One region of the Streptomyces sp. NPDC025793 genome, then DNA from elsewhere that is predicted to be linked to it. Evidence: riboswitches for the same ligand, from Rfam matches in the RefSeq annotation. Region 1 holds a riboswitch; the other holds the start of a gene.
What was found. A riboswitch is a leader RNA that binds a small molecule or an ion and turns the genes downstream of it on or off. The one in region 1 is predicted to bind glycine.
Positions count from the first base shown of each region.

Region 2: it holds a riboswitch for glycine, as region 1 does, so the genes downstream of both, gcvP (aminomethyl-transferring glycine dehydrogenase) here and gcvT (glycine cleavage system aminomethyltransferase GcvT) in region 1, are expected to answer to the same signal.

Region 1 covers NZ_JBVHMR010000037.1:42,070-57,171, forward strand. Annotated here, with positions in the region: gene ACZ4MF_RS39205 (GH25 family lysozyme) at 1-316, opposite strand, end outside; gene ACZ4MF_RS39210 (hypothetical protein) at 427-573, shown strand; gene ACZ4MF_RS39215 (hypothetical protein) at 888-1,247, opposite strand; gene ACZ4MF_RS39220 (CopG family transcriptional regulator) at 1,377-1,568, shown strand; gene ACZ4MF_RS39225 (VOC family protein) at 1,570-1,920, shown strand; gene ACZ4MF_RS39230 (class I SAM-dependent methyltransferase) at 1,917-2,816, shown strand; gene ACZ4MF_RS39235 (tetratricopeptide repeat protein) at 2,922-5,345, shown strand; gene ACZ4MF_RS39240 (hypothetical protein) at 5,397-6,824, opposite strand; gene ACZ4MF_RS39245 (L-serine ammonia-lyase) at 7,232-8,599, opposite strand; gene glyA (serine hydroxymethyltransferase) at 8,714-9,979, opposite strand; gene gcvH (glycine cleavage system protein GcvH) at 9,984-10,370, opposite strand; gene gcvT (glycine cleavage system aminomethyltransferase GcvT) at 10,508-11,635, opposite strand; glycine riboswitch at 11,678-11,791, opposite strand; glycine riboswitch at 11,792-11,888, opposite strand; gene ACZ4MF_RS39265 (AAA family ATPase) at 12,052-12,696, shown strand; gene ACZ4MF_RS39270 (enhanced serine sensitivity protein SseB) at 12,764-13,555, shown strand; gene ACZ4MF_RS39275 (enhanced serine sensitivity protein SseB C-terminal domain-containing protein) at 13,722-14,567, shown strand; gene ACZ4MF_RS39280 (ABC transporter permease) at 14,841-15,102, shown strand, end outside.
Region 2 covers NZ_JBVHMR010000012.1:251,548-266,649, reverse strand. Annotated here, with positions in the region: gene ftsR (transcriptional regulator FtsR) at 1-582, shown strand, start outside; gene ACZ4MF_RS23965 (bifunctional nuclease family protein) at 680-1,153, shown strand; gene ACZ4MF_RS23960 (MerR family transcriptional regulator) at 1,417-2,100, shown strand; gene ACZ4MF_RS23955 (DNA polymerase IV) at 2,238-3,611, shown strand; gene ACZ4MF_RS23950 (PRC-barrel domain-containing protein) at 3,830-4,201, opposite strand; glycine riboswitch at 4,321-4,415, shown strand; gene gcvP (aminomethyl-transferring glycine dehydrogenase) at 4,589-7,474, shown strand; gene ACZ4MF_RS23940 (TOBE domain-containing protein) at 7,566-7,985, opposite strand; gene ACZ4MF_RS23935 (ABC transporter ATP-binding protein) at 8,014-9,099, opposite strand; gene modB (molybdate ABC transporter permease subunit) at 9,141-10,001, opposite strand; gene modA (molybdate ABC transporter substrate-binding protein) at 9,998-10,834, opposite strand; gene ACZ4MF_RS23920 (molybdopterin-dependent oxidoreductase) at 11,039-11,527, shown strand; gene ACZ4MF_RS23915 (molybdopterin-dependent oxidoreductase) at 11,442-14,183, opposite strand; gene ACZ4MF_RS23910 (FAD binding domain-containing protein) at 14,180-15,004, opposite strand.

The DNA of each region.
Region 1 (15,102 bases):
TCCGGATGAACGTGTCCTTCTCCGCGCTGCTCGCGCGGGTGCCGTCGCCCGTGGTCTCCCAGTCGACGGCGAGGATGTCGCCCACCCTGGAGGGAGCGGCGGTCACGAAGTGCTCGGCCTGGGCGGTGAGGTTGCCCGGCCACAGGAAGTGGTAGAAGCCCACGACCAGTCCGGCGTCCCGGGCGGTCTTCGTCTGGGCGGCGACGTGGGGGTTGGTGTACGTGCGGCCCTCCGTCGCCTTGATGAAGGCGAAGGAGAGTCCGCTCGTGTCGTACGAGGACGACTGGAACGCGCTGACATCGATGCCGTGGAGCATGTGGGGGACTCCTCGAAGTGCCGATGGGGGTAAGGAGTTGGGGGTGCTGGTTGAGTGATGCCCCACGATGGCACGCTCGATCCGCTCCACGGGGCGGAAGTCGGCTCCGGGTGACGACCGAACTGAGGACCGACGCCGACTTCGCCGACCGGTCCGAGGTGATGATGCTCGCGTGGTCCCCGGCCAACAGCGCCGGCCTGGCGGCGACTTCGGTGTCCGTGGGGGCGGTGGAGGAGATCGGCGGGGACACGTTGTAGGCGTCCGTCATGATCAGGATGCAGTGGTTCGTGGAGTGGAACGACGTGTCGTAGCCGTTGTTGACGTACGTCGCCGCGTCACCGTCGAAGAAGACGAACCAGGGCCGGATCGAGGTGTCGGAGGTCCACCTGCTCGCCCGCGGGTCGCCGCGCCCAGCACCGCGGGGAAGGCCTCGCCCCTCGCGATGTTCCCCGCCGTGTACGGGTCGCGCAGGTGGTCGCCGTACTCCTGGTCCGTCCAGTAGTGGTCCAGCGGGTTCTTCCTCTCCACCGTGCCGGGGATCACCTCGAAGACGAACTTGCCCTTGAGGGAGTCACGGCTCGGCCAGGTGTTCGCCTTCGCCGCCGCGTCCAGTGCGGAGTACGACGAGCCCAGCAACGCCAAGACCCCGAGCGAGCTGTACAGCAAGGACCGCAACCAGGGCTTCGGCGTCGCTGTGGCTCACCCGCCACCGCTTGTTCACGCTGTCCGCGTAGATGTCGATCTCCAGCAGCGAGGAGCCGGAGTCCAGCGCCTGCGCGAAGTACGTGTACTCGGACTTGTCGTACGCGTTGTGCGTGCCGATCGACGTCGTCTCGGAGACCTTCGCCGGGGCCGCGTGCGCGTTCCCCGGCAGCCCCGTCAGCATGGCCGCCGCTCCCGCGAGCGCCGCCGGCCTTCTCATCACCCGCATGCCCGAACTCCCTCTGCCCGCTGCCGGGTTGGCCGCAGCGTTGGAGAAGGCGGTTACTGCCCGGTAGTCCACGGAGGAACATCAGCCTCCGGCGTGCTGCTAGATTGCTAGCATGCTAGCCTCGTGGATGTGGGCGATGAGGACGTCAAGCAGTTCAACGTGTACCTGCCGATCGGACTGATCAAGCAGGTGAAGTTCCGTGCCATCGAGTCGGGCATGTCGCTGTCGGCGCTGGTCGCCGACGCCCTGCGGGCCTACCTCGACGACGGCGGGACGAGCAAGCAGAACGAGACCGGCGATACGAGCGGGAAAGAGGGCTGACATGGCGACCGAGGGCATCGAAGCGGTCTTCCTGGAGACGCACAACTGGGGCAGGGCGGCCCGCTTCTTCCAGGGGCTGGGCTACGAGCTGGAGTTCGAGACCGACCACAACTCCGGGCAGTTCCGGTGCGGCGACGGGCCGTACGTGTTCATCGCGGAGGTTCCCGAGGACCGGGAGCCGCAGACGCAGATCGTGTTCAGGGTGCCGGACGCGGACGCGTTCCGCGCCGACCCCGCCGTCGAGGTGGTCACGCCCTTCGAGGACACCCACTTCGGCACCCGGCTGATGACCGTCCGCGACCCCGACGGACGCCTGTGGAGCCTCCAGGCTCCCCGCAAGGAGCAGGCGTGACCGGCGGAGCCGGCGGCCCGGCGGGCGGCCCGACGGACGTGGCGCCGGACCACACCGCCGTCCGGTGCGCCCTGTGGCGGGCGATGCACGTCCAGGTCGACGCGCCGCCCCACGTCCTGACGGACGAGATCGGGCTCAGGATCGCGGACCCGGGCGACGGCTGGCGCGAGCGGCCGGACATGGACCCGGTGGCGACCCGGGCGTTCCGGGCCGCCATGGTCGCCCGCGCCCGGTTCGTCGAGGACCTGGTCGCCGAGCAGGCCGCGGAACGCGGCGTCGACCAGTACGTCCTGCTGGGCGCCGGGCTCGACACCTTCGCCCAGCGCGAGACCGGGGGCCGGACCGGGGGCATGTCCCGGCTGCGCGTCTTCGAGGTCGACCAGCCCGGCCCGCAGGAGTGGAAGCACCGGCGCCTCGCCGCACTCGGCTACGGCGTCCCCGGCCGGCCGCACCTCGTGCCGGTCGACTTCGAGGCGAGCGGCGGGGCCTGGCGGGAGCCGCTGACGGCGGCCGGTTTCGACCCCGGCCGGCCGGCGGTCGTCTCCTCCAGCGGGGTCACGATGTACCTCACCAAGGAGGCCACCGCGACCACCCTGCGCCAGATCGCCGCGCTGGCCCCCGGCTCGACCCTCGCCATGACCTTCCTGCTGCCCGAGGATCTCGTGGCCGAGGCCGACCGCCCGGGTCTGCGCACCAGCACGGCGGGGGCGCGGAGTGCGGGCACGCCGTTCCGCAGCTTCTACACCCCCGAGGAGATGCTGAGCCTGGCCCGCGAGGCCGGGTTCAAGGAGGCCCGGCACGTCTCGGGCGCCTCCCTCGCCGAGCGGTACTTCACCGGCCGCCCGGACGGCCTGCGCCCGTCGACGGGGGAGGACCTGCTGGTGGCCACCACGTGAACCCGCCGTGCGCCGTACCCGCCTGTCGCCCCCGTCCGCCGCGCCCGCGCGTCGATACGATGACGGCAACGGCGAGTTGGGGGGAGTTCCGGAGTGGAAGCGTTGATGAGCATGGCACTCTCGGCGGTCGGCACGGTCGCTTCGGGTGCCGTCTCCGGAGCGAGCGGTGAAGCGGGCAGACGGCTCTCCGAGCGGCTCTGCGACCTGCTGAGCCGGGGCCGCTCCGGGGACAACTCGGGCTCCGCGGCGGCCGGTTCGCCGCGCCTCGCCCCGCCCACCTTCCCCGGCACCGAGTCCGAGCAGACGGCGGCGGCCCGGCAGCTGCTCGAACTCGCCCGCAGATCACCGGAGTTCGCCCGCGAGGTCACGGACTGGGTGCGCGAGGCCGCGTGGCTCTCGCCGCGCACCGTACCCGCCGTGGCGCACGGTGCCTCGCGCCCGCAGATGCTGCCGCCGACGACGGCGGTGTTCACCGACCGCGCGGAGGTGCTCGCCTGGCTGACGGCCCTGCTGGACGACGAGGAGCGGACGCCCGGCGCGCCCGCCGTCGCCGCCCTCACCGGGCCGGGCGGCATCGGCAAGACCGCCGCCGCCGTGCACTGCGCGACGGAGCTGCGCGAGCGTTTTCCCGGCGGGGTGCTGTTCGCGGACCTGAAAGGCGCCTCGGCCGGAACGGCGCTCCAGCCGTCCGACGTGCTCGCGTGGTTCCTGGAGCGGCTCGGGGTGCCGCGCGCCCTGGTGCCGGGCGACGAGGCGCGCCAGCGCGATCTCTACCGCGACTGCACCGCCGACCGGCGCCTGATCGTCGTCCTGGACAACGCCCACGACGACGCCCAGGTCATCCCGCTGCTCCCGGCCTCGCCGCAGTGCCTCGTCCTGGTGACGAGCCGGTACCGCCCCGGGCGGCTCGTGGCCGAGCACGGCGCCCGGCCGTATCCGCTGGGGCCGCTGTCGGCCGAGGACGCGATGACGCTGGTCCGGCGGGTCGCCGGCCGTGACCGCCCCGCCGCGCCCGACGCCGTGGTCCGGGCCGTGGCCGACGGCACGGGCGGGATCCCCCTCGCGCTGTGCACCACGGGCGCCGGCCTCGCCGTCCGGCACCAGCTGACCTGGGAGCGCGTCGCCCAGCAGCTGTCCGGCCGCGGCCAGGGGGACCAGGGGAACGACCGGGAGGGCACCGCCGTGCGTGAAGAGGACCGGGCGGCGACGGCCGATCCCGTCCGGCTCGTCCAGGACGCCGCCTACGCCGAACTCACCCCCGGCTGCGCCGCGTTCTACCGCGCGCTCGCGGTGTGGCCGTGGCCGACCGTGACCGTCCGCACCGCCGCGCACGCCGCCGCCGTCCCCGAGGACGAGGCGCGCGGGCTGCTGGAGGAGCTGGCCCGGATGCATCTGCTGGAAGAGGTCGGGGAGGAGCGCTACCGGTTCCACGACCTGACCCGGGCGCACGCCCACGCGCTGGCGGAGGCCGAGGACGGACCCGCCCGGATGGCGGCCGCCGTCCGCCGGGTCGCGGTCGCGCACCTGCGCTTCGCGGCGGGCGCGGACTTCCGGGTCATGCCGCTGCGCTGGCGGCTCGGCCCCGCGTACCGGGGGCTCGCCCTGCCGGAACACCGCGACCGCGCCGACGGCAAGCGCGCGCTGGCCGAGCTGCGCACCGAGCGGGAGAACCTCGCGGCCGTCGTCCGGGCCGCCGCCCACCACGGCTTCGACGACCTGGTCTGGCAGCTGTGCGAGGCCCTGTGGGGCCTGCATCTGCTGCTCGGTTTCCACGCGCAGTGGATCGACACGCACCTCCTCGGGGTCGAGGCGGCCGGACGCCACGTGGCGCAGGAGTTCGGCGATCCGCGGTCCGTCGGCCGTATGTGGGCCCAACTCGCCTTCGGCCACATGGGGTCGGGCCGGCCGGCGGACGCGGAGCACGCCCTCACGCGGGCCAGGGACGCCGACCGGGCCTGCGGCCACCACCGGGGCGAGGCGACCGCCGTCGAGTCGCTGGGGCTGCTCCGGCTCAAGCAGTGGGAGTTCGCGGCGGCGCAGGCGTGTTTCGAGGAGGCGCAGGAGGTGCTGCGCCGGATCGGCCCGGGGCAGGACGGCTGGGCGGACGTGCCGCGCGCCACGGCCCTGCTGACCCACCACATCGGCCGCGCCCAGACCAGGCAGCGTCAATTCCCGGCCGCCGTCGCCCGGTTGAACGACGCCCTCGCCCAGTTCCGCCGACTGCCGGGCGGCGGTGACACCTACAACGCGGGCCGCGTCTACATGAGTCTGGGCGACGCCCACCTCGATGCCGGCGACGCGGAGCAGGCGCGCGTCTGCCTGGACGAGGCCGTCACGGCGATGACCGAGGCGGGCGCCGGGCTCCAGCTGGCCGACGCCCTGGAGGCACGCGCCCGCTGCCACCGCCTGTCGGGACGCCCGGAGCAGGAGGCGGAGGACCTGCGCACCGCCGCCGCACGCCACGAGGCCAACGAGGACCCGCTCGGCCTGACCCGCGTCCGGGCCCGCCTGACGGAACTGACGGCCTGAGCCCCGAGCCGCGCGGCTCGGCGACGCGGAAGCCGGGATCCCGGATCCGGCTCACGGTGCTCCCCGGCCGAGGGGCGCCACGGTGACGCGGTGTGCCGCCTCGCCCGTGCGGACGGTGATCGCGGGCAGGGCGTCGGCCAGGGTCCGGCCGTCGGTGAGCCAGGCGTGGAGCGCGGAGGCGTAGGCGGCGGGATCGCACAGGTCGGCCCGTCCGTCGGGGCCCGCGGTGGCGGTCAGCCGTACGAGGTCGCCCGCGCGGGTGCGGACGACGCAGCGGTCCGGCCCGTCGACGTAGGCGGCCAGTCCGCAGTACGGGTAGCGGTCGAGCGCCTCCGCCGTCCAGGCGGCCGGCGGCCCGAGCCGCGGGTCGTCCCCGGCCGCGTACCGTACGACGACGTCGGCGACGCGCAGCCGGCCGGCCTCCCGGGTCTCCTCGTCGACCACCGTGTGCGCGCAGTCCCAGCGCACGTCCGGGGCGTCCGACGGGTCGGGCCCGGCACCGGCGACGGCGTACCGGGCGACGCGGACCTGCGGCGGATCCGTGCCGAGGCCGCCCGTGAGCACGCGGACCGGGGCGGTACGGCGGGCGGGCAGGTACGGCGGCAGCGGCAGCGGGTCGAGCAGCGCCGGGTGCCCCTCGGGCTCGGCCAGCTCCATGAGGCCGTAGAACAGGCGCCGCAGCAGGGCGGCCGACTCTCCCGGAGCCGAACTGGTCTGCTCCGCGAGCTCCTTGTACCGGGCGGGATCGTGCGCGGCGACGGTGTCCTCGATCTGGGCGCGCAGGCTGCCCCGGCGCACGAGGCGCGCAGCCGTACGGCCGAGGGCGGCGACCGGGGAGAGCGGGTCGAGGTCCTGCTGGGGGAACGCGCCGAGGAGGACGGGGATGCCGAGGGACGCGGCGTAGTAGGTGACGCTGGAGTGGTCGCCGAGGACGCAGTCGGCGGCGATCAGGGCCTGGCGCCAGCCGTCGAGGGGGTCGATCGCGTCGAGGCCGGCCCGCCGGGCGTTGTCCAGCCAGGCACGGACCTGGCCGGGCCCGTGGCCGTACCAGATGTTCGGATGCAGGACCGCGACGGTCCGGTACTCGTCGGCGGGCAGTTCCGCCGCGAGGCGGGACAGCAGCCAGGGCAGCAGGTCGTCCGCCGCCGGCTCGGCGGCTCCGCCGAAGAGGGAGCGGGCCGCCCAGGTGGAGCTGACGACGATCAGCCGCTGACCTGGGCCGACGCCCAACGCCCGGCGGTAGAGGGCGCGTTGGGGGAGTGCGGCGAGGATGCGGTCGTAGCAGGGGTCACCGGCGAGGACCGCCGTGGGCGCCGCCTCGGGACAGGCCGAGCGCAGCCGGTCCAGCTGTTCCGGGTGGGAGAGGACGGTGGCGTCGGCGAGGGGACGCCCGTCGGTGAGGAGCCAGTCGGGCGACAGCCCGAAGACCGGTGTTGTCCGGTGTTGTCCGGTGTTGTCCGGTGTTGTCCGGTGTTGCAAGCCTCTTATTGTACCCAACCCCGTGCGACAGCACGGCCAACTTGGCCTGCACGGCGGCCAGTTCACCGCCGTAGCTGGCCGACACGGCCAGGTCGAACGGGGTCTCCTTGGCCTGCTCCCACGGCAGGACCGGCAGCCCCGCCCGCGCCAGCAGCTCGGGCACCCCGGCCAGGAACGGGGACGAGCCCGTGCACGTGGCGAACATCTGCACGCGCAGGTCGCCGGAGAACAGCGGGAGGACGTCCAGTAGACGCGTCGCCGACGTCACGTTGTGCACGACGAACAGGACCCGGCGGCAGCCGACCCGGGTGACCCAGCGCTCCGCGTCCGCGCCCACCGGCACCCGTATCCGCGCCGCCCCGTCCGCCACTCCACCCGCTGCCGCCCCACCCGCCACGCGCTTTACCTCAGCACTCGATGATGTTCACCGCAAGTCCGCCCCGCGCCGTCTCCTTGTACTTCACGGACATGTCCGCGCCGGTGTCCTTCATGGTCTTGATGACCTTGTCCAGGGACACCTTGTGGGAGCCGTCGCCGCGCATCGCCATCTTCGCCGCCGTGACCGCCTTCACCGCGGCCATGCCGTTGCGCTCGATGCACGGGATCTGGACCAGGCCGCCGACCGGGTCGCAGGTCAGGCCGAGGTTGTGTTCCATGCCGATCTCGGCCGCGTTCTCGACCTGCTCCGGGCTGCCGCCGAGCACCTCCGCCAGCGCGCCCGCCGCCATGGAGCAGGCGGAGCCGACCTCGCCCTGGCAGCCGACCTCGGCGCCGGAGATGGAGGCGTTCTCCTTGAAGAGCATGCCGATCGCGCCGGCGGCGAGGAGGAAGCGGACCACTCCGTCCTCGTCGGCGCCCGGTACGAAGTTGATGTAGTAGTGCAGGACCGCCGGGATGATGCCCGCCGCGCCGTTCGTGGGAGCGGTCACGACCCGGCCGCCGGCCGCGTTCTCCTCGTTCACGGCCATCGCGTAGAGCGTGATCCACTCCATCGCGTGCGCCAACGGGTCGCCCTCGGCGCGCAGTTGGCGGGCGGAGACGGCCGCGCGGCGGCGGACCTTGAGGCCGCCGGGCAGGATGCCCTCGCGGGACATGCCGCGCCCGACGCACTCGCGCATCACCCGCCATATCTCCAGCAGACCCGCGCGGATCTCGCCCTCGGTGCGCCAGGCCCGCTCGTTCTCCAGCATCAGGGAGGAGATCGACAGGCCGGTTTCCTTCGTGAGGCGGAGGAGCTCGTCGCCGGTGCGGAAGGGGTACTTCAGTACCGTGTCGTCCAGCACGATCCGGTCCGCGCCGACCGCGTCCTCGTCCACGACGAAGCCGCCGCCGACCGAGTAGTACGTCTTCGACAGGAGCTCCGCGCCCTCGGCGTCGTAGGCCCACATCGTCATGCCGTTGGCGTGGTACGGCAGGGCCTTGCGGCGGTGCAGGACCAGGTCGTCGTCGAAGGAGAACGGGATCTCGTGCTCGCCGAGCAGGCTCAGCCGGCCCGCCGCCTTGATCGCCGTCACCCGGTCGTCGGCCGACTCCACGTCCACCGTGCGCGGCGAGGCGCCCTCCAGGCCGAGCAGCACCGCCTTCGGGGTGCCGTGGCCCTGGCCGGTGGCGCCGAGCGAGCCGTACAGCTCGCAGCGCAGCGAGGCGACCGAGGACAGCAGGTCCTCGTTGCGCAGCCGGCGGGCGAACATGCGCGCCGCGCGCATCGGGCCGACCGTGTGGGAGCTGGACGGGCCGATGCCGATCGAGAACAGGTCGAAGACCGAGATGGCCACGGACGACTCCTCAAGACGGGGTGGAGCGAAAACGGTGGTACAGGGGGGCGGGCACCGCACACGCCGGTACGCGGGTACGTACTCCAGTGTGCGCGGTGCCCCGTAAAAGGCGTCTTACTTGTTCAGACCCGGGTACAGCGGGTGCTTGTCGGCGAGCGCCTGCACGCGCGCCTTCAGGGCCTGCGCGTCGTAGGACGGCTTGAGCGCCTCCGCGATCACGTCGGCGACCTCGGCGAAGTCCTCGGCCGTGAAGCCGCGGGTCGCGAGGGCGGGCGTGCCGATCCGCAGGCCCGAGGTGACCATCGGGGGGCGCGGGTCGTTCGGGACGGCGTTGCGGTTGACCGTGATGCCGACCTCGTGGAGCCGGTCCTCGGCCTGCTGGCCGTCCAGCTCGGACGCGCGCAGGTCGACGAGGATCAGGTGCACGTCCGTACCGCCGGAGAGCACGTTCACCCCGGCCTCGCGGGCGTCCGCCGCGGTCAGGCGCTCGGCGAGGATGCGGGCGCCCTCCACCGTACGGCGCTGGCGCTCCTTGAAGTCCTCCGAGGCGGCGACCTTGAAGGAGACCGCCTTGGCCGCGATCACGTGCTCCAGGGGGCCGCCCTGGAAGCCCGGGAAGACCGAGGAGTTCAGCTTCTTCGCGAAGTCCTTCTTGGCGAGGATGATGCCGCCGCGCGGGCCGCCGAGCGTTTTGTGGGTGGTCGAGGTGACCACGTCAGCGTGCTCGACCGGGTTCGGGTGCAGCCCGGCCGCGACCAGACCGGCGAAGTGCGCCATGTCGACCCACAGGTACGCCTCGACCTCGTCGGCGATCCGGCGGAACTCGGCGAAGTCCAGCTGACGCGGGTACGCCGACCAGCCGGCGATGATCACCTTCGGGCGGTGCTCCTTGGCGAGCTTCTCCAGCTCGGCCATGTCGACCAGACCGGTCTGCGGGTCCACGTGGTAGGCGACCACGTTGAACTGCTTGCCGGAGAAGTTCAGGCGCATGCCGTGGGTCAGGTGGCCGCCGTGCGCCAGGTCCAGGCCGAGGATGGTGTCCCCGGGCTGGGCGAGGGCGAACAGGGCCGCCTGGTTGGCGGAGGCGCCGGAGTGGGGCTGGACGTTGGCGTACTCGGCGCCGAACAGCTCCTTGACCCGGTCGATGGCGATCTGCTCGGCGACGTCGACGTGCTCGCAGCCGCCGTAGTAGCGGCGGCCCGGGTAGCCCTCGGCGTACTTGTTGGTGAGGACCGAGCCCTGTGCCTCCATCACCGCGAGCGGCGCGAAGTTCTCGGAGGCGATCATCTCCAGCGTGGACTGCTGGCGGCCGAGCTCCGCGTCGACCGCGGCGGCGATCTCCGGGTCCAGCTCGTGCAGGGGAGTGTTCAGGACAGTCATACGGTCAGGACTCCTCGCCGGCGCTGAAGGCCGTGTACTCGTCGGCGCTCATCAGGTCCGCCGGCTCGGCCGAGACGCGGACCTTGAAGAGCCAGCCGCCCTCGAAGGGGGCCGAGTTCACCAGCGCCGGGTCGTCGACGACGTCCTGGTTGGCCTCGACGACCTCACCGGTGACCGGGGAGTACAGGTCGGAGACCGACTTGGTCGACTCCAGTTCGCCGCAGGAGTCACCCGCGGTCACGGTGGCGCCGGCCTCGGGGAGCTGGGCGTAGACCACATCGCCGAGCGCGTTGGCCGCGAACTCGGTGATGCCGACCGTCGCGACGCCGTCCTCGGCGGGCGACAGCCACTCGTGCTCCTTGCTGTAGCGCAGCTGCTGGGGGTTCTTCATGGCCTGAATTCTCCTGTACGCGCGGGAGTGCTGGTGAAGGGGGGACTGCGGAAACCGCTGGTGGGCGGGCAACTGTGCGCAGGGTCACGTACCTGCCACGGAATCGGGCCCGCGGGGGACGCGACCGCGCCCAGTCTCTACTTCTGGCGCTTGTAGAACGGCAGTGCCACGACCTCGTACGGCTCGTGGCTGCCGCGGATGTCCACGCCGACGCCCTCGGTGCCGGGCGCCGCGTGGCCCGCGTCGACGTAGGCCATGGCGATCGGCCTGCCCAGGGTGGGGGAGGGGGCGCCGGAGGTGACCTCGCCGATCACCTGGCCGCCGGCGACGACGGCGTACCCGGCGCGCGGGACGCGGCGGCCCTCGGCGATCAGCCCGACGAGCACCCGCGGAGGCTCGGACGCGGCGCGCTCGGCGGCCTGCGTGAGCGCCTCGCGCCCGACGAAGCCGCCGTCCTTCTCGAACTTGACCACGCGGCCGAGACCGGCGTCGAAGGGGGTGAGCGAGGTGCTCAGCTCGTGCCCGTACAGCGGCATGCCCGCCTCCAGGCGCAGGGTGTCGCGGCAGGACAGGCCGCACGGCACCAGGCCGACGCCCTCGCCCGCCTCGGTCAGCGCCTGCCACAGCTCGACCGCGTGCTCGGGCTTCACGAACAGCTCGAAGCCGTCCTCGCCGGTGTAGCCGGTGCGGGCGATCAGGGCGGGGACGCCGGCGACCGTGCCGGGCAGGCCGGCGTAGTACTTCAGGCCGTCCAGGTCGGCGTCGGTGAGCGACTTCAGGATGCCGGGGGACTCCGGGCCCTGGACGGCGATCAGCGCGTAGGCGTCCCGGTCGTCGCGGACCTCGGCGTCGAAGCCCGCGGCGCGCTCGGTGAGGGCGTCCAGCACCACCTGGGCGTTGGAGGCGTTGGCCACGACCAGGTACTCGGTCTCGGCGAGCCGGTAGACGATCAGGTCGTCCAGGATGCCGCCGTCGGCCCGGCAGATCATCGTGTAGCGGGCGCGGCCGACGCCGACGGAGGCGATGTTGCCGACCAGGGCGAAGTTCAGCAGGGCGGCGGCCTCGGCGCCGGTCACCGTGATCTCGCCCATGTGGGAGAGGTCGAACAGGCCGGCCCGGGTCCGCACCGCGACGTGCTCGTCGCGCTCGGAGCCGTAGCGCAGGGGCATGTCCCAGCCGGCGAAGTCGGTCATCGTCGCACCGAGCGAGCGATGGAGCGCGTCCAGCGCGGTATGGCGCAGCTCAGTGGGTTCGGTACTGCTCATCGGTCGGTCGTCTCCCAGGACAGCGGAACGGGCGAGGAACGTTCCTCCCCATCTGTCATCGGAACCTGAGAGGTTCGCCACGACCGCCACGGGGACGATCACGGCTTGCACCGTGGGTGGAGCCACTGCCGGCAGCGGCCCGCTTTTCAGATGTGCCTCGCCCGCGCGGTAACGGGGCCTGAGAGATTCAAGGGAGGGACTTGCTCCTTCGGCGCCCCAGCGCAGCTGCTGGGGACTCTCCCGCGCGGATTCAAGCGGCCGGTATGCAGTTGGCGGCCACATCATTGCACGCCGAGCGGGCTTTTGTAACCGGCCTGTGGCAGCACGCGGACCGTACTGCCGACCTCGGTCCATTACCTTCTCTTTACGTTTCACGGGCAGAGCTGTTACTGAACCGACAGGGGAGGACCGACATGGTGAACAGGACCCCGGTGTACGCCACCGTCACCAGCGGCGTCGCGGTGCCGAAGCAGCGCCGCGCCCCGGCCCCGGTCGTCCGGGACCTGCGCGACCGGGCCGGCCGCAGCCCGCACGCCCTGCTCTTCCGCGCCGAGGACCTGGTGGTGATCACGGGACTGCCCGGCAGCGGCAAGTCCACGCTGATGCGCCGCGCGGTCCCCGGCCGCCGCATCGACTCCCAGGACACCCGCGACCGCTGGGCCGCCCGCCTGCCCGGCTTCCTCCCCTACGCGCTCTACCGCCCCCTGGTCCGCCTCGCTCACTACGCGCGCCTGCGCCGTGCCCTGCGCACCGGCGAGGGCGTCGTCGTGCACGACTGCGGCACCCAGAGCTGGGTGCGCGGCTGGCTCGCCCGCGAGGCCCGCCGCCGCGGCGGCACCCTGCACCTGCTCCTGCTGGACGTCACCCCCGGCACGGCCCGCGAGGGCCAGCGCGAGCGCGGCCGGGGCGTCTCCCGCTACGCCTTCACCCGCCACCGCCGCACGACGGCCCGGCTGCTCGCCGCCGTCGAGCGGGGCGCGCTGCCGGCGGGCGTCGGCTCGGCGACCCTGCTGGACCGCCCCGCGGCGGACGCCCTGCGCCGGATCGCGTTCCCACGGTGAGGGGACGGTCACAGCAACCCGCTAGCCTTCATGGTCACAGCAGTGGTTCCCAGCAGGCGGTAGGCAGATGGACTTCCCGGCGGACATTCCCGCGGACTTCCCGGCACAGGCGCACCCCCACCCGCACGGCGGTTGGCCCGGCAACGAGCTGGAGGAGGTGCTCGCGGCCTCCCTCGGCGTACCCACCGCGGCCGGCCGGATCATCGAGGTCCTCGGCCGCAGCTTCCTGTGGATCCCGCTGCCCAACGGCGGCGGTCCGGGCAGCGGCCCGCTGGACCTGCCCACGCTGGAGATCGACGGCCAGGCCTACGTGCCCGTCTTCAGCTCGGAGGAGCAGCTGCGCCAGGCGGCCGGTTCCCACATGGGGTACACCATCGCCCCGGCCGTCGAGTTCGCCCGGGGCCTGCCCGCGCAGGTCGGCATCGCGGTGAACCCGGACGCGCTGGTCGGCATCCCGCTCCCGCCGGCCGCCGTGGCCGAGCTGTGCCGCGCCGGCCGTACCCCCCTCGACGGCGCGGACACCGGCGGCCGGGTCCGCCTCTTCGAGCCCGACTGGCAGGACGACCCGGTCGACTTCCTCGCCGCCGCGTCCGCCGAGTTCGCCGAGACCGGCGTGGTCCGCACGGCCCGCCGCTGCCTGGCCGCCGTCGAGACGGACGATCCGGTGATGTTCGTGGGCGTGGAGCTCTCCCGGTGGGAGGGCGACCTGCGCACCCTCCCGATGGAAGCCCTGGGCCGCGCCCTGGGCAGGATCCCGGTCGCCTGGCCGGTCAGCCTGGTCCTCCTGGACGTCACGGACGACCCGGTGGCGGAATGGCTGCGGGGGAATGTCAGGCCCTTCTATCAGTACGGCCACTGAAAGCGCCCCAAGGGGGGCGCGGGGCTGCGTCCGATATGCGGCTCCGCCGCGTGAGCGCGAGAAACCACAACGCACCCGCACTCGCGAACGAACCCGAAGCGGCACCCCGGCAGGCGCTTAAGCTGTCTCCACACACGGGGCACGGAAAACAGAAGGGCACGACAAGGTGAGCGCGAGCCACAGCGGCGGCCTCGGTAGCGTCGACCACACGCTGCGCCAGGTCACGCCCGGACGCTACGACGCCTACGAGGCCCTGCTGCGTGCCCTCGCCACCCCGTCCTCCGGCCAGATCTGGATGCTGCTGTGGCACGGCCAGGCCGGGTCCCCGGACGCCCAGTACGGGACGATGGAGGTCGACGGCCTCCCCTACGCCCCCTGCGTCACCTCCGCCCAGGAACTGTCGGCCAGCGGCTGGAACCGCTCCTACGAGGTCGTGGACGGGCTCGACGTGGCCCGCACCCTCTACCCGGACCACTACGGCCTGTGGGTCAACCCGCACGCCCCGGGCGGCGGCGTCGGCATCCCCTGGCTGGACCTGCGCCGCATCGCCACGGGCCTGGACCGCCAGCCCGCAGGCCCGCTCCGGCTCGACGAACCCGGCATCGAGGTCCCGCAGTTCTATGCCCTGCTCGCGCAGAACGCCCACCGCACGCCGGCCCTGCGCTCCCTGCGCCGCGCCTGGGTGCAGCCCGCGCTCGGGACGCCGTACCTCGTGATCGGCCTGGACGTGTACGACACCTCTCCGGCCGCGGTCGACTCGGTGCGCGCGATGATGCAGCAGTCCGTCGGCGCGGTCCCCGAGGGCCTGCCGGTGTCGACGGTCGCGATGACCGACGACTACGACCCGGTCGTGATGTGGATGCGGGCCAACGCCCGCCCGTTCTACGACCGCGACGCCCACGCCGCCGTACCCCCGGCGCACCCCCAGCCCCAGCCGCAGCTCCAGTCACCGCCCCAGCCGCAGGCCCCGGCCCCCGGCTACGGCTATCCACCGGTGCCCGGCGGCTACTGACCCCGCCGCCGACCTCGCCCTACGGCCGCCGACCTTCCCCGGCCGACCTCCGCTTACCGTCCGCTTGTCGCGATTAACTGTCCGCATAACAGGAAACGCCTGCTTGCATCACGGTTACGCATCCATTCGCTGCCAAGGCTGGCGGCTTGTCGCGCGGGCATTGAAGACTCCCCCTTCAAGGGGCTCGCCCCTGTGTGTACGACGGACTGAATGATGCCGCTACCAGCGGCAAGTGCGGGCCGGTTACCACCGGTTGAGAGGGGTCCCAGCCTAATGACGGCACCATTGCACGAGCCGGCCGCGGAAGCGGCGCCCGGTGCGGCCGAGGAAGCGGCGGTCGCCGCCGCCGACGCGAAGGCCGTTCAGGGCCGCTCCCTGGGACGGATCGCCTGGGAGCGCCTGAAGCGGGACAAACTCGCCCTGACGGGCGGCGTCGTGGTGCTGCTCCTCATCGTGATCGCGCTGCTCGCGCCCGTCATCACGAGCCTGGTCGGCCAGGACCCGGACGTCTACCACCAGGACCTGATCGACCCGC
Region 2 (15,102 bases), on a different contig from region 1:
CCGCAGCGGACCCCTTCGGGGTACCGCAAGTTCAGCGCCAGAGACGTCGAGCGCCTGGCGCACGTCCTGCGGATGCAGCGGGACCACTATCTGCCGCTCAAGGTGATCCGCGAGCACCTGGACGCCATGGAGCGCGGCGAGGCCGTCCCGCTGCCCGTCGTGGGGCGCCAGCGCACGCCGGAGGACCTTCAGGAGCGGGCGGCGGTGCCCACGGTCGCCCGAATCGGCCGGGCCGAGCTGCTGGCGGCGGCGGACATCGACGAGGCCGAGCTGCAGGAGTGGGAGTCGTACGGGCTCATCGCTCCGCTGGCCGACGGGGCGTACGACGCCGAGGCGGTCACTGTGGCCGGGCTGGTGGCCGAACTGGGCCGGTTCGGGATCGAGCCGCGTCACCTGCGGGTGATGAAGGGCGCCGCCGACCGCGAGGCCGGTCTCGTCGACCAGGTGGTGGCACCGCTCAAGCGCCACCGCAACCCGCAGACCAGGGCACTCGCCGAAGCCCGTACGAAGGAGCTGGCGGCGCTCACGGTGAAGCTGCACGCGGCTCTGGTGAAGAGCGCTCTCGGTGTGAGCCTGCCCTGAGAGCGGCGGGCGGCCCGGGGGTCCGCCGGAGTCCGGATCGGGCACCTGTTCCCGGCCCGACTACCCAAACGTCCCGGGCACGGCCTAGGGTTGCTGTGTGAACGAGCTCGATGTCGTAGGTGTCCGGGTCGAAATGCCCTCCAACCAACCGATCGTGCTCCTGCGCGAAGTGGGGGGCGACCGTTACCTCCCCATCTGGATCGGGCCGGGGGAGGCTACGGCGATCGCCTTCGCCCAGCAGGGCATGGCTCCCGCCCGACCGCTGACGCACGACCTGTTCAAGGACGTGCTGGAGGCCGTCGGACAGGAGCTGACCGAAGTACGCATCACCGACCTGCGGGAAGGCGTCTTCTACGCGGAGCTCGTCTTCGCCAGCGGGGTCGAGGTCAGCGCCCGCCCCTCCGACGCCATAGCGCTGGCCCTGCGCACCGGTACGCCGATCTACGGCAGCGACACGGTGCTGGACGACGCGGGCATCGCCATCCCGGACGAGCAGGAGGACGAAGTGGAGAAGTTCCGCGAGTTCCTCGACCAGATCTCGCCCGAGGACTTCGGCACCAGCAGCCAGTGATCACGAGCCGTCGGTGAGCGCGCCCGCCCGGTGAGCACCGGGTGCGGCGGGCCCGTGCGGGCGGTGGGGCCGGGCATGTGCCACCGGCCAATGAGGGCGTCCTACGGTCCCCCGCGAGCGCATTCGGCTAGCCTTTCCCCGCGGTGGGGCACGGGAAACCACTCTTAGGGTGATTATCACTCGGCGTGCCGAGTGTGGCGATCGTTGACGCGCCCCTGGTGACTGCCTACCGTCGAGAAGGCAGGTCAAGGACGGAGGTCGGCGTGAGAACGAGCGGCGACGGTACGGCTGGGGGTGCCCCCGGACGCGGGTTCGGGGAGAGCGGTCCGTACCCTCCCCCGAGTTCACAGCTGCGTTCGAACAGGGGGTGCCTCCCATCGAGCAGCGCGGTCGACCCCGCTCCGCAGCGGCCGAGGGTGGTACCGGACGGCGGAGGGGCAGCGTCCATGACGTCCGAGCAGATCGGTTACCGCGGGCCCACCGCGTGTGCGGCCGCGGGCATCACCTATCGACAGCTCGACTACTGGGCCCGCACCGGCCTGGTCGAGCCGAGCGTGCGGCCCGCCTACGGGTCCGGCACCCAGCGGTTGTACAGCTTCCGGGACGTGGTCGTCCTGAAGATCGTGAAGCGGTTCCTGGACACCGGGGTCTCGCTCCAGAACATCCGCTCGGCCGTCCAGCACCTCAGAGAACGCGGTTTCCGCGACCTGGAGCGGATGACCCTGATGAGCGACGGCGCGACGGTGTACGAGTGCACCTCGCCGGACGAGGTCCACGCCCTGCTCCAGGGCGGTCAGGGCATCTTCGGGATCGCCGTCGGCGTGGTGTGGCGGGACGTGGAAAGCGCGCTCTCCCAGCTGCACGGCGAGCGCATCGACACGGGCGAGACCCTCGTCGGGCACAACCCCGCGGACGAGCTGGCGCGCCGCCGCAACCGAGCGGTCTGACCGCCGTGTCCCTCGCCGTCCGACAGCGGGGATCCGTCGCCGTCCGGTAGCCGGTGCCCGCCGGCATCCGGCGCGATGTCGCACGGTGGGCGTCCCGCACCACGGCATTGTCAGTGCCGTGGTGCAGCATCGGAGATGTGAGACACGCGCCGACCATCCTGCATCTCGACATGGATGCCTTCTACGCCTCGGTGGAGCAGGCAGCCAAGCCGAGCCTGCGCGGGAAGGCGGTCGTGGTGGGCGGGCTCGGACCGCGCGGTGTGGTGGCCACCGCGTCGTACGAGGCACGGATCTTCGGGGTGCATTCGGCGATGCCCATGGGCCAGGCCCGCCGGCTGGCGCCCAACGCCGCGTATCTCGTGCCGCGCTTCGGGGTGTACCGGGCGGTCAGCGAGCAGGTGATGGCGCTGCTGCGGGAGCTGTCGCCGCTGGTGGAGCCGCTCAGTCTGGACGAGGCGTTCGTGGATCTGGAGGCGGGCGGGACGGCCTGGGACGAGGAGTCGGCGCGGCTGGCCGGGATCAGGCTGCGCGCGGACATCCGGGCGGTCACGGGGCTGACCGGCTCGGTGGGGCTCGCCGCGTCCAAGATGCTCGCGAAGATCGCCTCCGAGCAGGCCAAGCCGGACGGCCTGCTGGTCATCGAGCCGGGGACCGAGCGGGCCCTGCTCGGGCCGATGCCGGTGCGGACCCTGCCGGGCGTGGGCCCCGCGACCGGGGACCATCTGCGCCGGGCCGGGATCACCACGGTCGAGGAGCTGGCCGAGGCGGGTGAGGACGAGCTGGTCCGGCTGCTGGGCAAGGCGCACGGGCACGCGTTGTACGCGATGGCGCTGGCCCGTGACGACCGGCCCGTGGTGGCCGAGCGCGAGGCGAAGTCGGTGTCGGTCGAGGACACCTACGACGTGGACATCCATGACCGGCTGCGGATCGGCATGGAGGTGCAGCGGCTCGCGGACCGGTGTGTGGGGCGGCTGCGGGGGGCCGGGCTGTCGGGGCGGACCATCGTGCTGAAGGTGCGGCGGTACGACTTCTCGACGCTGACCCGTTCGGAGACGCTCAGGGGGCCCACGGACGATCCGGCGGTGGTCCGGGAGGCGGCGGCCCGGCTGCTGGACTCCGTGGACACCACCGGCGGGGTGCGGCTGCTCGGCGTGGGCGTCTCCGGGCTCGCCGACTACACGCAGGAGGACCTGTTCGCGCAGGCCATGGACGCGCGGGCGGCGGAGACGCCGGAGGAGGTCGTGGCCGAGGCCGTGGTGGAGCGGCCGGAGCCGGTCGAGCGCCACTGGCGGGCCGGGCAGGACGTGCGCCATGTCGCGTACGGGCCCGGGTGGGTGCAGGGGAGCGGGCTGGGGCGGGTGACGGTGCGGTTCGAGACGCCGCAGACCCCTCCGGGGCGGGTGCGGACGTTCTTCGTCGACGACCCCGCGCTGGAGGCCGCGGAGCCGCTGCCGCTGGTGCCGGATCCGCAGGAGGAGGAGCTCCGGCGTGACCACCCTGCCGAGGCCTGAGGGGGTGCCGGTTGGATCGGCCGGCCGTGAGGAACGGCGCCTGCCGGCCGAGCCGAGCGGCGTCGTGGGGCCCCTCCCGCGCGAGCGAAGCCGAGCGTGGGGGAGTCGGCGATCGACGACAACGCCGCTGGGGGGTGTGCCCCCTCTGGGGGAGCGCGCGCCAGGGTCCGCGATGCCGGCATGATCCAAACGACACCCCCTGGCGGGGCGCGCCGGCCTCAGGTCTCCTCCGACCCGGCCAGCTTGCCGAAGTCCCGGTCGGGGAGCGTGGGAGGCAGGGCTGTGTCGAGGCCGTAGTGGTGGTAGAGCTGGAGTTCCTGTTCGGGGGAGAGATGGCGGCCCACGCCGAAGTCCGGGGCGTCCTTGATGAGGGCGCGGTCGAAGGGGACGTGGAGGGTGCCCTCGACGAGTTCGCTCGGTTCCAGCGGGACGAACGCGTCACGGGAGAACAGGCCGGTGCGTATGGCCGCCCACTCGGGTATGCCGGTCGCGTCGTCCAGGTACACCTCGTCGACGGTGCCGATCTTGGCGCCGCTGCGGTCGAACGCCTTGCGGCCGATCAGGTTGCGCGGATCGATGTCGGTCTGCACGGTCGCTCTCCCTCCACATGGTCACAACTCATCCGTAACCACTACAAAAGAGCAGATTCGCGGAGGCGGCCACTCGAGGGCTCGGGCGTTGACCTCGCTGGTAGTCTGACAACGGCTGCTGAACCCGTGCGGGAGAGTCCTCCGACCACCTCGGAGGCGCCGAAGGAGCAAATCCTCCCCGGAATCTCTCAGGCTCACGTACCGCACGGACGAGGTCACTCTGGAAAGCAGGGCGGTTGTCGACGGCTTCCGCTCTCACCGACGGTGAAAGCCGGGCCTCTCGGGCGCCCGGTGAAGCTCTCAGGTTGAGATGACAGAGGGGGAGGCCGTCGGGGCACCGCACCGTGGTGCCCTTCGAAGGTCGCGTCAGACCAGGAGGCCTCCGCAATGACCGCCCACCGTATTCCGCTTTCGGATCTCGAAGCGGGTGTTCCCTTCGAACAGCGCCACATCGGGCCCGACCAGGAGGCGCGGGCCAAGATGCTCGCGCAGGTCGGCTACGGCTCGCTGGACGAGCTGACCGCCGCCGCGGTCCCCGACGTGATCAAGAACGCCGACGCCCTCGACCTGCCGGGCGCCCGCACCGAGGCCGAGGTGCTCGCCGAGCTGCGCGCGCTCGCGGACCGCAACCAGGTGCTCGGCTCGATGATCGGCCTGGGGTACTACGGGACGTTCACACCGCCCGTCATCCTGCGCAACGTCATGGAGAACCCGGCCTGGTACACGGCGTACACGCCCTACCAGCCGGAGATCTCCCAGGGCCGGCTGGAGGCCCTGCTGAACTTCCAGACCATGGTCGCCGACCTGACCGGGCTGCCCACCTCCGGTGCCTCCCTGCTGGACGAGGGCACGGCGGCCGCCGAGGCCATGGCGCTGTCCCGGCGCATGGGCAAGAACAAGAAGGGTCTGTTCCTGGTCGACGCGGACGCGCTGCCGCAGACCATCGCCGTCATCGAGACCCGCTCCGAGCCGACCGGTGTCGAGGTCGTCGTCGCCGACCTCAGCGAGGGCATCCCGGCCGACATCGCCGCGCGCGAGATCAACGGCGTACTGATCCAGTACCCGGGCGCCTCCGGTGCCGTACGCGACATCAAGCCGGTCATCGACCAGGCGCACGAGCTGGGCGCCCTCGTCACCGTCGCCGCCGACCTGCTCGCGCTGACCCTGCTGACCTCGCCGGGTGAGCTGGGCGCGGACATCGCGGTCGGCACCACCCAGCGGTTCGGCGTGCCGATGGGCTTCGGCGGTCCGCACGCCGGTTACATGGCCGTGCAGGAGAAGTTCGCGCGCAGCCTGCCCGGCCGGCTCGTGGGCGTCTCCGTCGACGCCGACGGCAACAAGGCCTACCGGCTCGCGCTCCAGACCCGTGAGCAGCACATCCGCCGTGAGAAGGCCACCAGCAACATCTGCACCGCGCAGGTGCTGCTCGCCGTCATGGCCGGCATGTACGCCGTCTACCACGGCCCGGAGGGGCTGCGGATCATCGCCCGGCGGACGCACCGGTACGCCACGCTCCTCGCCGAGGGCCTGCGGGCCGGCGGTGTCGAGGTCGTCCACGGTGCCTTCTTCGACACCGTCACCGCGCGCGTGCCCGGCAAGGCCGCCGAGGTCGTCGCCGCCGCCCGGGAGAACGGCGTGAACCTGCGCCCGGTCGACGCCGACCACGTCTCCGTGGCCTGCGACGAGACCACCGACCGGGCCCGGCTGGGCGTGGTCCTCGCGGCCTTCGGCGTCGCGGGCGACATAGCGGCGCTCGACGCGACCGCCGCGGACGCCCTGCCCGAGGCGCTGCTGCGCGGCGACGACTTCCTCACCCACCCGGTCTTCGACCGGCACCGCTCCGAGACCGCGATGCTGCGCTACCTGCGCAGGCTCGCCGACCGCGACTACGCGCTCGACCGCGGCATGATCCCGCTGGGCTCCTGCACCATGAAGCTCAACGCGACCACCGAGATGGAGCCGGTCACCTGGCCCGAGTTCGGCGGGCTGCACCCCTTCGCGCCGGCCGAGCAGGCGCAGGGCTTCCTCACCCTCATCCGCGAGCTGGAGGAACGTCTCGCCGAGGTCACCGGCTACGACAAGGTCTCCCTGCAGCCGAACGCCGGATCCCAGGGCGAGCTGGCCGGTCTGCTCGCCGTACGCGGCTACCACCGCGCCAATGGCGACGAGCAGCGCACCGTCTGCCTGATCCCGTCCTCCGCGCACGGCACCAACGCGGCCAGCGCCGTGATGGCCGGCATGAAGGTCGTCGTCGTCAAGACCGCCGAGGACGGCGAGATCGACGTCGAGGACCTGCGCGCCAAGATCGAGCAGCACCGCGCCGAGCTGGCCGTGCTGATGATCACCTACCCGTCGACGCACGGCGTCTTCGAGGAGCACGTCGCCGACATCTGTGCCCGGGTGCACGAGGCGGGCGGCCAGGTGTACGTCGACGGCGCGAACCTCAACGCGCTGGTCGGCCTCGCCAAGCCGGGCCACTTCGGCGGTGACGTCTCGCATCTGAACCTGCACAAGACCTTCTGCATCCCGCACGGCGGCGGCGGTCCCGGCGTCGGCCCGGTCGCGGTCCGCTCGCACCTCGCGCCGTACCTGCCGAACCACCCGCTCCAGCCCGCGGCCGGCCCGGAGACGGGCGTCGGCCCGGTCTCGGCCGCCCCCTGGGGCTCCGCGGGCATCCTGCCGATCTCCTGGGCGTACGTCCGCCTGATGGGCGGCGAGGGCCTCAAGCGGGCCACGCAGGTCGCCGTGCTGTCGGCGAACTACGTCGCCAAGCGTCTGGAGCCGCACTACCCCGTGCTCTACACCGGTCCCGGCGGCCTGGTCGCGCACGAGTGCATCATCGACCTGCGCCCGCTGACCAAGGCGACCGGCGTCAGCGTGGACGACGTCGCCAAGCGGCTCATCGACTACGGCTTCCACGCGCCCACCATGTCCTTCCCGGTGGCCGGCACGCTCATGATCGAGCCGACCGAGTCCGAGGACCTCGCCGAGCTGGACCGGTTCTGCGACGCGATGATCGCCATCCGCGCGGAGATCGAGAAGGTCGGCGCGGGCGAGTGGCCGGCGGAGGACAACCCGCTGCGGAACGCCCCGCACACCGCGGCCGCGCTCGGCGGCGACTGGGCGCACGCCTACAGCCGCGAGGAGGCCGTCTTCCCGGCCGGTGTCTCCGCCGCCGACAAGTACTGGCCGCCGGTGCGCCGGATCGACCAGGCCTTCGGCGACCGCAACCTGGTCTGCTCCTGCCCGCCGCCGGACGCGTACGAGGACTGACACCTCTCGCCCGCCGGCACCGCGGCGGGCGGTGACATCGTGGGCCCCGTCCGGATTCCCGGGCGGGGCCCTCGCCGTGTCACCCGCCGTGTCACTCCGCCGCGAGGGCCACCTCGGTCGCCTTGATCAGAGCGATCACGTCGGAGCCCACGAAGAGGCCGAGGTCCTCGACCGCGTCCTTGGTGATCGCCGCGGTCAGTTCGCCGCCGTCGACGGTGATCCGGACGGTCGCCATGACGGCACCGGTGACGAGGCCGGTGACCGCGCCGGGCAGCTGGTTGCGGATCGACAGGCCCTCGACCCGGCCGGTGGCGAGGGAGACCTCGGTCGATTTCACGAGGGCGCGTACGGGCGAGCCGGGGGCGAGGGCGAGTTCCTCGGCGGCCTCCAGGGTGATCGCCGCCGTGAGGTGCTGCCCTCCGCCGAGGCGGACCTTGACGGCGGCCATCGCCTCGCCCGACCGGACCTCGGTGACGGCGCCGGGCAGCTGATTGCGGATGCTCAGGGTCATGGGCACCCACGGTAGGGCGCGCGGTCACCTAAGCCGGGTATGCGTGTGTCTGCGTCGCTTTGACCGTCGCCCAGACAGCGGCGCCCGGGTGCAGATCCAGCTCGGCCGCGGCGACCGTAGTGAGGTCGGCCGCGAGCGGGAGTTCGCCGACGAGGTCGGCGCGGATCTGGTCGCCGTGCGTCTCCAGGCCCTCGACCTCGCAGCGCCACAGGTTCCGGGCGCTCGCGCCGGTCGGCCGGTCCCGGAACAGGGTGACGGCGCTCGGCGGGAACGCCACGAAGACGGGCCCGGACAGCTCCTCGGTGGTCGTGAGCGAGGGCCCGGCGTCGAGCCGTACCGCGTGCCCGTCCGCCCGGCCCCGGTAGAGGTTGAGGCCGACGAGCTGGGCGATGTAGTCGGTGCGGGGGTGGCGGGCGATGTCGGCGGGGGTGCCCTCCTGCACCACCTGGCCGTGCTCGATGACGACCAGCCGGTCCGCGAGCACCATGGCGTCCAGCGGGTCGTGCGTGACGAGGACGGCGACCGCCTCGAACTCGGCCAGATGGCGGCGCAGTTGGGCCCGGACCTCCAGGCGGGTGCGGGCGTCCAGGGCGGCCAGCGGCTCGTCCAGCAGCAGCAGCCGGGGGCGGGTGGCCAGGGCCCGGGCCACGGCCACCCGCTGGGCCTGCCCGCCGGACAGCCGGCGTGGTTTGGCGTGGGCGTGGTCGGCGAGCCCCATGCGCTCCAGCCACGCGGCCGCCCGGGTACGGGCCTCGGTCTTGGAGACGCCCTGGCAGCGCGGCCCGAAGGCCACGTTGTCCAGGGCGGTCAGGTGCGGGAAGAGCAGGTAGTCCTGGAAGACCACGCCGACCGGGCGGGACTCCGGGGGAGTGTCCGCCAAGGAGGCGCCGTCGAGCCGGAGATGCCCGTCGGTGAGCGGGACGAGACCGGCGAGGGCGCGCAGGGCGGTGGTCTTGCCGGCGCCGTTGGGGCCGAGCAGGGCGACGACGTCGGCGGGGGCGGCGGTGAGGGAGACGTCCAGGCGGAAGGCGCCCCGGTCGACGACGAGCCGGGCGTCGAGCCCCTCGTCGCCCACCCGCGTCGGGGCGGCTTCGGGGGCGTCGATGTCGGTCATGGGACGGTACGTTCGCACACGCCCGGGGTCGGCGGCCACGCTCACGCTCCCGTCATCCAGCGGTCCCGCAGCCCCGCCAGCACCGCGATCGACACCGCGAGCAGGACCAGGCTGAGGGAGATGGCGGCGTCGGGGTCGTCCTGGAGGGCGAGATAGACCGCGAGGGGCATGGTCTGGGTGCGGCCGGGGAAGTTGCCCGCGAAGGTGATCGTCGCGCCGAACTCGCCGAGCGCGCGGGCCCAGGCGAGGACCGAGCCGGCCGCGATGCCGGGGGCGATGAGCGGCAGGGTGACCCGGCGGAACGCGGTGAAGCGGGACGCGCCGAGGGTGGTCGCCGCCTCCTCGTAGCGCGGATCGGCCGCGCGCAGGGTGCCCTCGACGCTGATGACCAGGAACGGCATCGCGACGAACGCCTCCGCGATCACCACCCCGGTGGTGGTGAACGGCAGGGTGATCCCGAACCAGGCGTCCAGCCACTTGCCGATCACGCCGTTGCGGCCGAGGGCCAGCAGCAGGGCCACGCCACCGACCACCGGCGGCAGGACGAGGGGCAGGGTCACCAGGGCCCGGACGAACCCCCGGCCGGGAAACTCGGTGCGGGCCAGCAGCCAGGCCAGGGGCACGCCCAGAACGAGGCTGACGGCCGTCGCCGCCGTCGCGCTGACCAGGGACAGCTGGAGCGCCTGCCAGACCTGGGTGCTGGACAGCTGGTCCGGCAGCGTGCGCCAGGGCGCGCGGACCAGCAGCGCGAGCAGCGGCAGCAGCAGGAACGCCAGCGCCACCAGGCCCGGCAGCAGCAGCGGCAACGGCACCCCGCGCCGGCCCCCCGTGCCGACGCGGCGACGCCGCGGCCGGCCCGTGCGGAGGCCGGCCGCGGCGTCGGGTTCGAGAGGCGAGGTCACGGCTTGAGGAACCCGGCCTCGCTCAGCACCTTCTGGCCCTCGGCGGACTCCACGAGGGCGATGAACGCCTTGGCGGCCGCGGCGTTCGGCGCGTTCTTCAGCAGGACGATCGGGTAGTCGTTGATCGCCTCGGCCGACTCGGGGAACTCCACGCCCTGCACCTTGCTGCCGGCGGCGTGCACGTCGGTCTTGTAGACGACGGCGGCGTCGGCCTCCTTCAGTTCCACCTTGTTGAGGGCGCCCTTGACGTCCTGCTCGTAGGAGACCGGGGTGAGCTTGAGGTGGCTGGCGTCCAGGGCCTTCTGCGCGGCGGCGCCGCACGGCACGGTCTTGTCGCACAGCACGACCTTCAGGCCGGACGCGGTGAGGTCCTTCAGCGAGGCCACCTTGTGCGGGTTGCCCGGCAGGGTCGCGATCTCCAGCTGGTTGCGGACGAAGGTGGCCGGGGTGCCGGCCGCGTCCTTCTTGCCCGTGACGATCGCCATGGTCTTGGGGCTGGCGGCGGCGAAGACGTCCGCCGGGGCGCCGCTGGTGATGCTCGCGGCCAGCGTGTCGCTGCCGCCGAAGTTGAAGCTGACCTTGGTGCCGGGGTGCTGCTGCTCGAATTCCTTGCCCAGGGCCGTGAAGCTCTCCTTGAGGGAGGCGGCCGCGAACACGGTGATGCTGCCGGAGAGCTTCGGCGAGGACGCGGAGCCGGCCGGGGCCGAGCTCGCGCTGTCCTTGGACGTGGCCGAGTCGGAGGACGAGGAACAGGCGCTGAGTGCCAGCAGGGCGGCGGCTCCCGCACCGGCAACCTTCAGCATCCGTCGGGTCCGGCGCACGGAACGGGTCATCACGGGTCTACTCCTCGCGTTCTGTGGAACAAGTGTCGCGCCCTGTCGCGGCCGGGGAACCGGCCGTGCGGCGATGATAATGCCGCATCTGCCAGGGGTAAGTCTCTTGTCACATCGCATGAGCTGCGAACTTGTGACATGTGGCTTGCATGTGCGTTTGTACGGCGCACTCCGGCGGGTACCGTTCTGCGGGAGGTGGTCGCAGTGACGCTCGCGCAACTCGCCCTGACCGGCGATCTCGCCAGGCCCGCCCGGCTGACCGTGCCGGAGCTGCTGCGCTGGCCGCAGCACCGGGCGGACGTCAGCTTCGACTGCGCGACCAGCGGCATCCAGCACCACCGCTTCACCGGACCGCGCCTGTACGACGTCCTCGCCGACGCCGGCCCGGACTTCGACCCGGCGCGGCGCAAGGACCGGCTGCGCTTCCTCGTCGCCGTCACCGGCACCGACGGCCACCACGCGGTGCTGTCCTGGGCCGAGATCGACCCGGACTTCGCGGACGCGCCCGTCCTGCTGGGCGTGCGCGTCGACGAGACCCCGCTGGATTCGGCCGGACCCCAGCTGGTCCTCCCGCAGGACCGGTGCGGCGCCCGGCACATCAGCGGGATCACCGCGATCCGGGTGGATGGCGGCTACCGCTGTGGCGCTCCAGCGCCCGCCACACCCGGTCACGCAGCAGCGGCACCTCGGTGAACCGCACACCCGTGGCGTCCCGCAGCGCGTTGGCCAGGGCCGGGGCGACCGGGTTGAACGGGCTCTCGCTCATCGACTTGGCGCCCAGCGGGCCGATCGCGTCCGCCGTCTCCATGAAGTGCACCTCGGTGCGCGGCACGTCGGCGTACTGCGGGAGCCGGTAGCGGCGGAAGGCGGCGGTGTCGACCGCGCCCCGCTCATCCAGCAGGACCCGCTCGAAGAGGGTGGCGCCGAGCGCCTGGGCGACCCCGCCCTCGACCTGTCCCCGGCACTGCATCGGGTTCATCACCTTGCCCGCGTCGGCCGCGTGCACACTGCGCAGGATGCGGATCTCGCCGGTCCCGGGGTCGACCGCCACCCGGAACCAGTGCGCGTTGAAGGCGACCGAGCGCGGGGTGCCGCCGAAGTGCCCGTCGGCGCTCAGCTCCAGGCCGACGGTGCGCGCGGCCGCGTACACCTCCTTCAGCAACAGGCGTCCGCCCGGGTGGAGCACGGCCTCCTCCGTCAGCCGGCACTCCGTGCGCGGGACGGCCAGGTGGGCGGCGGCGAAGTCCAGCAGCTGGTCGGCGAGGGCGCGGGCGGCGCGCAGGGTGGCCTTGCCCGCGACGACCGTACCGGTCGAGGCGAAGGCGCCGGTGTCGTGCCGTACGACGTCCGTGTCGGACTGGCGGACGGCGATCCGGTCGACGGTGGTGGCCAGCTCGCCGGCCGCGATCTGCTGGTGCACCGTCGTGGTGCCGTTGCCGAACTCGGCGGTGCCGACGGCCAGGTCGAAGGTGCCGTCCGGCAACAGGGCGGCCCTGGCGTCGGCGATGTGGCCGCCGGGCGGGCCGGTCGCGATCATCGCCAGCGCGGCGCCCTCGCCGACCAGCCACCCCGCGGGGACGGGCTCGGACACCGGCTCCGCCTGGGCGCGGCGCACGATCGCCACGCACTGGTCGAGGCCGTAGCTCGCGATGTGCAGGTCCTCCTCGTGGCCGCCCGGGGTGAGCATCGGCTCGTCGGGCCCGATGATGTTGCGCGCCTTGAACTCCAGGGGATCCAGGTCCAGTCGGCGGGCCAGCTCGTCCAGCGCCGACTCCACCGCGAACAGCACCTGGCCCAGGCCGTAGCCGCGGAAGGCGCCCGCCGGGACGGTGTGCGTGTAGACCGAGTAGGCGTCGACCTTCTTGTGCGGGGCGCGGTAGACGGCCAGGGACTCGCCGACGCTGTGGAACATCACGGCCGGGCCGTGGTTGCCGTACGCGCCCGTGTTCGCGACGACGCGCAGCTGGAGCGCGGTGAGGGTGCCGTCGCGGCGGGCGCCCGCCTTCACCCGGATCGTGAAGGGGTGCCGGGTGGTGGCGCCGTAGAACTGCTCCGCGCGTGTGTACTCCAGTTTCACCGGGCGGCGCAGCCTCAGCACGGCGAGCGCCACGATGTCCTCGACCAGCATCTCCTGCTTGCCGCCGAACCCGCCGCCGACCCGGCCCGCCAGCACCCGGACCTGGTCCTCGGGCAGGTCGTACAGCGCGCACAGGGCGCGGCGGGTGAGGAACGGCGTCTGGGAGCTGGTGCGGACGGTGAGCCGGCCGTCCTCGTCGATCCAGGCGAGGGCGCCGTGCGTCTCCAGGCTGGCGTGCTGGACACGCTGGGTGCGGAAGGTGTCCTCGTAGACGACGTCCGCCGCCGCGAAGCCCGCTTCGACGTCGCCGAGCTCGCCGTGCGCTTCGCCGACGACGTTGGCCTCGGGCCGCGCGATGCGGGCCGTCGCCGCGTCCTTGTCGTGGACCACCGGGGCGCCGGGCCGCATGGCCTCCTCCGGGTCGAGGACGGCGTGCAGCACCTCGTACGTCACCTCGATCCGCCGGCAGCCCTCCTCGGCGGCGCCCTCGCTGTCGGCGACGACGGCGGCGACGCGCTGGCCGATGTGGCGGACGGTGTCGTCCAGGACGCGGGTGTCGTCCGGGTCCTCCTCGGGGTGTTCGTGGCGGGCGGTGGAGAAGTGCCGTTCCGGGGCGTCGTGGTGGGTGAGCACGGCGTGCACGCCGGGGACGCGCAGGGCGGCGGAGGTGTCGATCGCGAGGATGCGGGCGTGGGCGTGCGGGGAGCGCAGCAGCTTCATGTGGAGCAGGCCCGGTACGCCGATGTCGAAGGTGTAGCGGGCGGTGCCGGTGACGACCTGCGGTCCGGCCGGGGCGGGCAGGCTGCGGCCGACGGTCTCGCCGGGCGCGGGCGCCTCCACGTTCTTCACCCCGCGCACGGCGTCCTCGATGGCCCGGTAGCCGGTGCAGCGGCACAGATTGCCCTTGAACGCCCTGGGCAGATCGGCGAGTTGGTCCTCCGTGAGCGCTGCCGTGGTCATCAGGAAGCCGGCCGTGCAGAAGCCGCACTGGAAGCCCTGGGCGTCGAGGAACGTGCGCTGCACGGGGTGGAGTTCGCCGTCCGGGGCGGCCAGGCCCTCCACGGTGGTGACGCTGCCGCCGTCGGCGCGGAAGGCCGGGTAGAGGCAGCTGTGCACCGGTTCGCCGTCCACGTGGACCGTGCAGGCCCCGCAGTCGCCCTGGTCACAGCCCTTCTTCACGCCGAACCAACCGTGCTCGCGCAGATACGTGCGCAGACACTGGCCCGGGCGGGGGTCCTCCTCGTGGGACCGTCCGTTGACCTCGACCCTCATCGCCGCTCCTCATCCGTCAGTTCCCGGCGGATCTCCTCCGCCAGCCGCAGCGCCATGTGCCGCCGCCACGCGGGCAGTCCGTGGATGTCGTCGAACCACTCGCCGTCCGCGACGGCCCCCACGATCGCCGCCCGCAGCGCCGCGGCCGTCGGCGGCAGCGGGAACCAGAGCCGCACCGGGCGCACCGTCGCCGCGGTGACGGTGACCGTGAGGGAGTGGTCGACCGGGCCGAGGGTGCCGATGACGAGGGCGGCCGAGCGCCCGAGGCCGTACAGCGACACCTGCCGGAACGCCGTACGGCAGGCCAGGGCGCGGGCGGGCAGGGTGACCGAGCGCAGCAGCTCGCCCTCGGCCAGATCCTTGCGGCCCGCGCCGGTGACGAAGTCGGCGACTTTCAGGCGGCGCCCGGATCCGTCCTGAGCGAGGAGCAGGCAGGTGCCGTCGAGCGCGGCCGTGAGGGAGATCATCGGGCCGGCCGGCAGGCCGTTGCACAGGTTCCCGCCGACGGTGGCCATGTTCCAGATCTTGAACGAGGCGAGGAAGGCCCGGCAGCACTGCTCGAAGAGGGGCGCCGCGGGGGCGGTCAAGTCCTGGGCGTAGCGGGACAGTTGGGCGATGGTGCAGGTGGCGGCCAGCTCCAGGGAGCCGTCCGGGTGCCGCTGTGCGGGCGTCCAGCCCATGCGGCTCAGGTCGACCAGACGCCGCAGGTGCGGCTGGGGCTCGGAGAACAGATACGTCCCGCCGCCGAGCCAGGCGTCACCGGCCCGCCAGGGCGCGGGCCGCCGGGCGTCTCGTATCTCGGCCACCGTGTTCAGATCCATGGCCGGAAGTGAACCAACGGGAACCGGTCGAAACGACTGGTGCGGGGCACGGAAACACCGACGTCACAGGCCCCGGGACTGGAGGATCAACCAAGAGG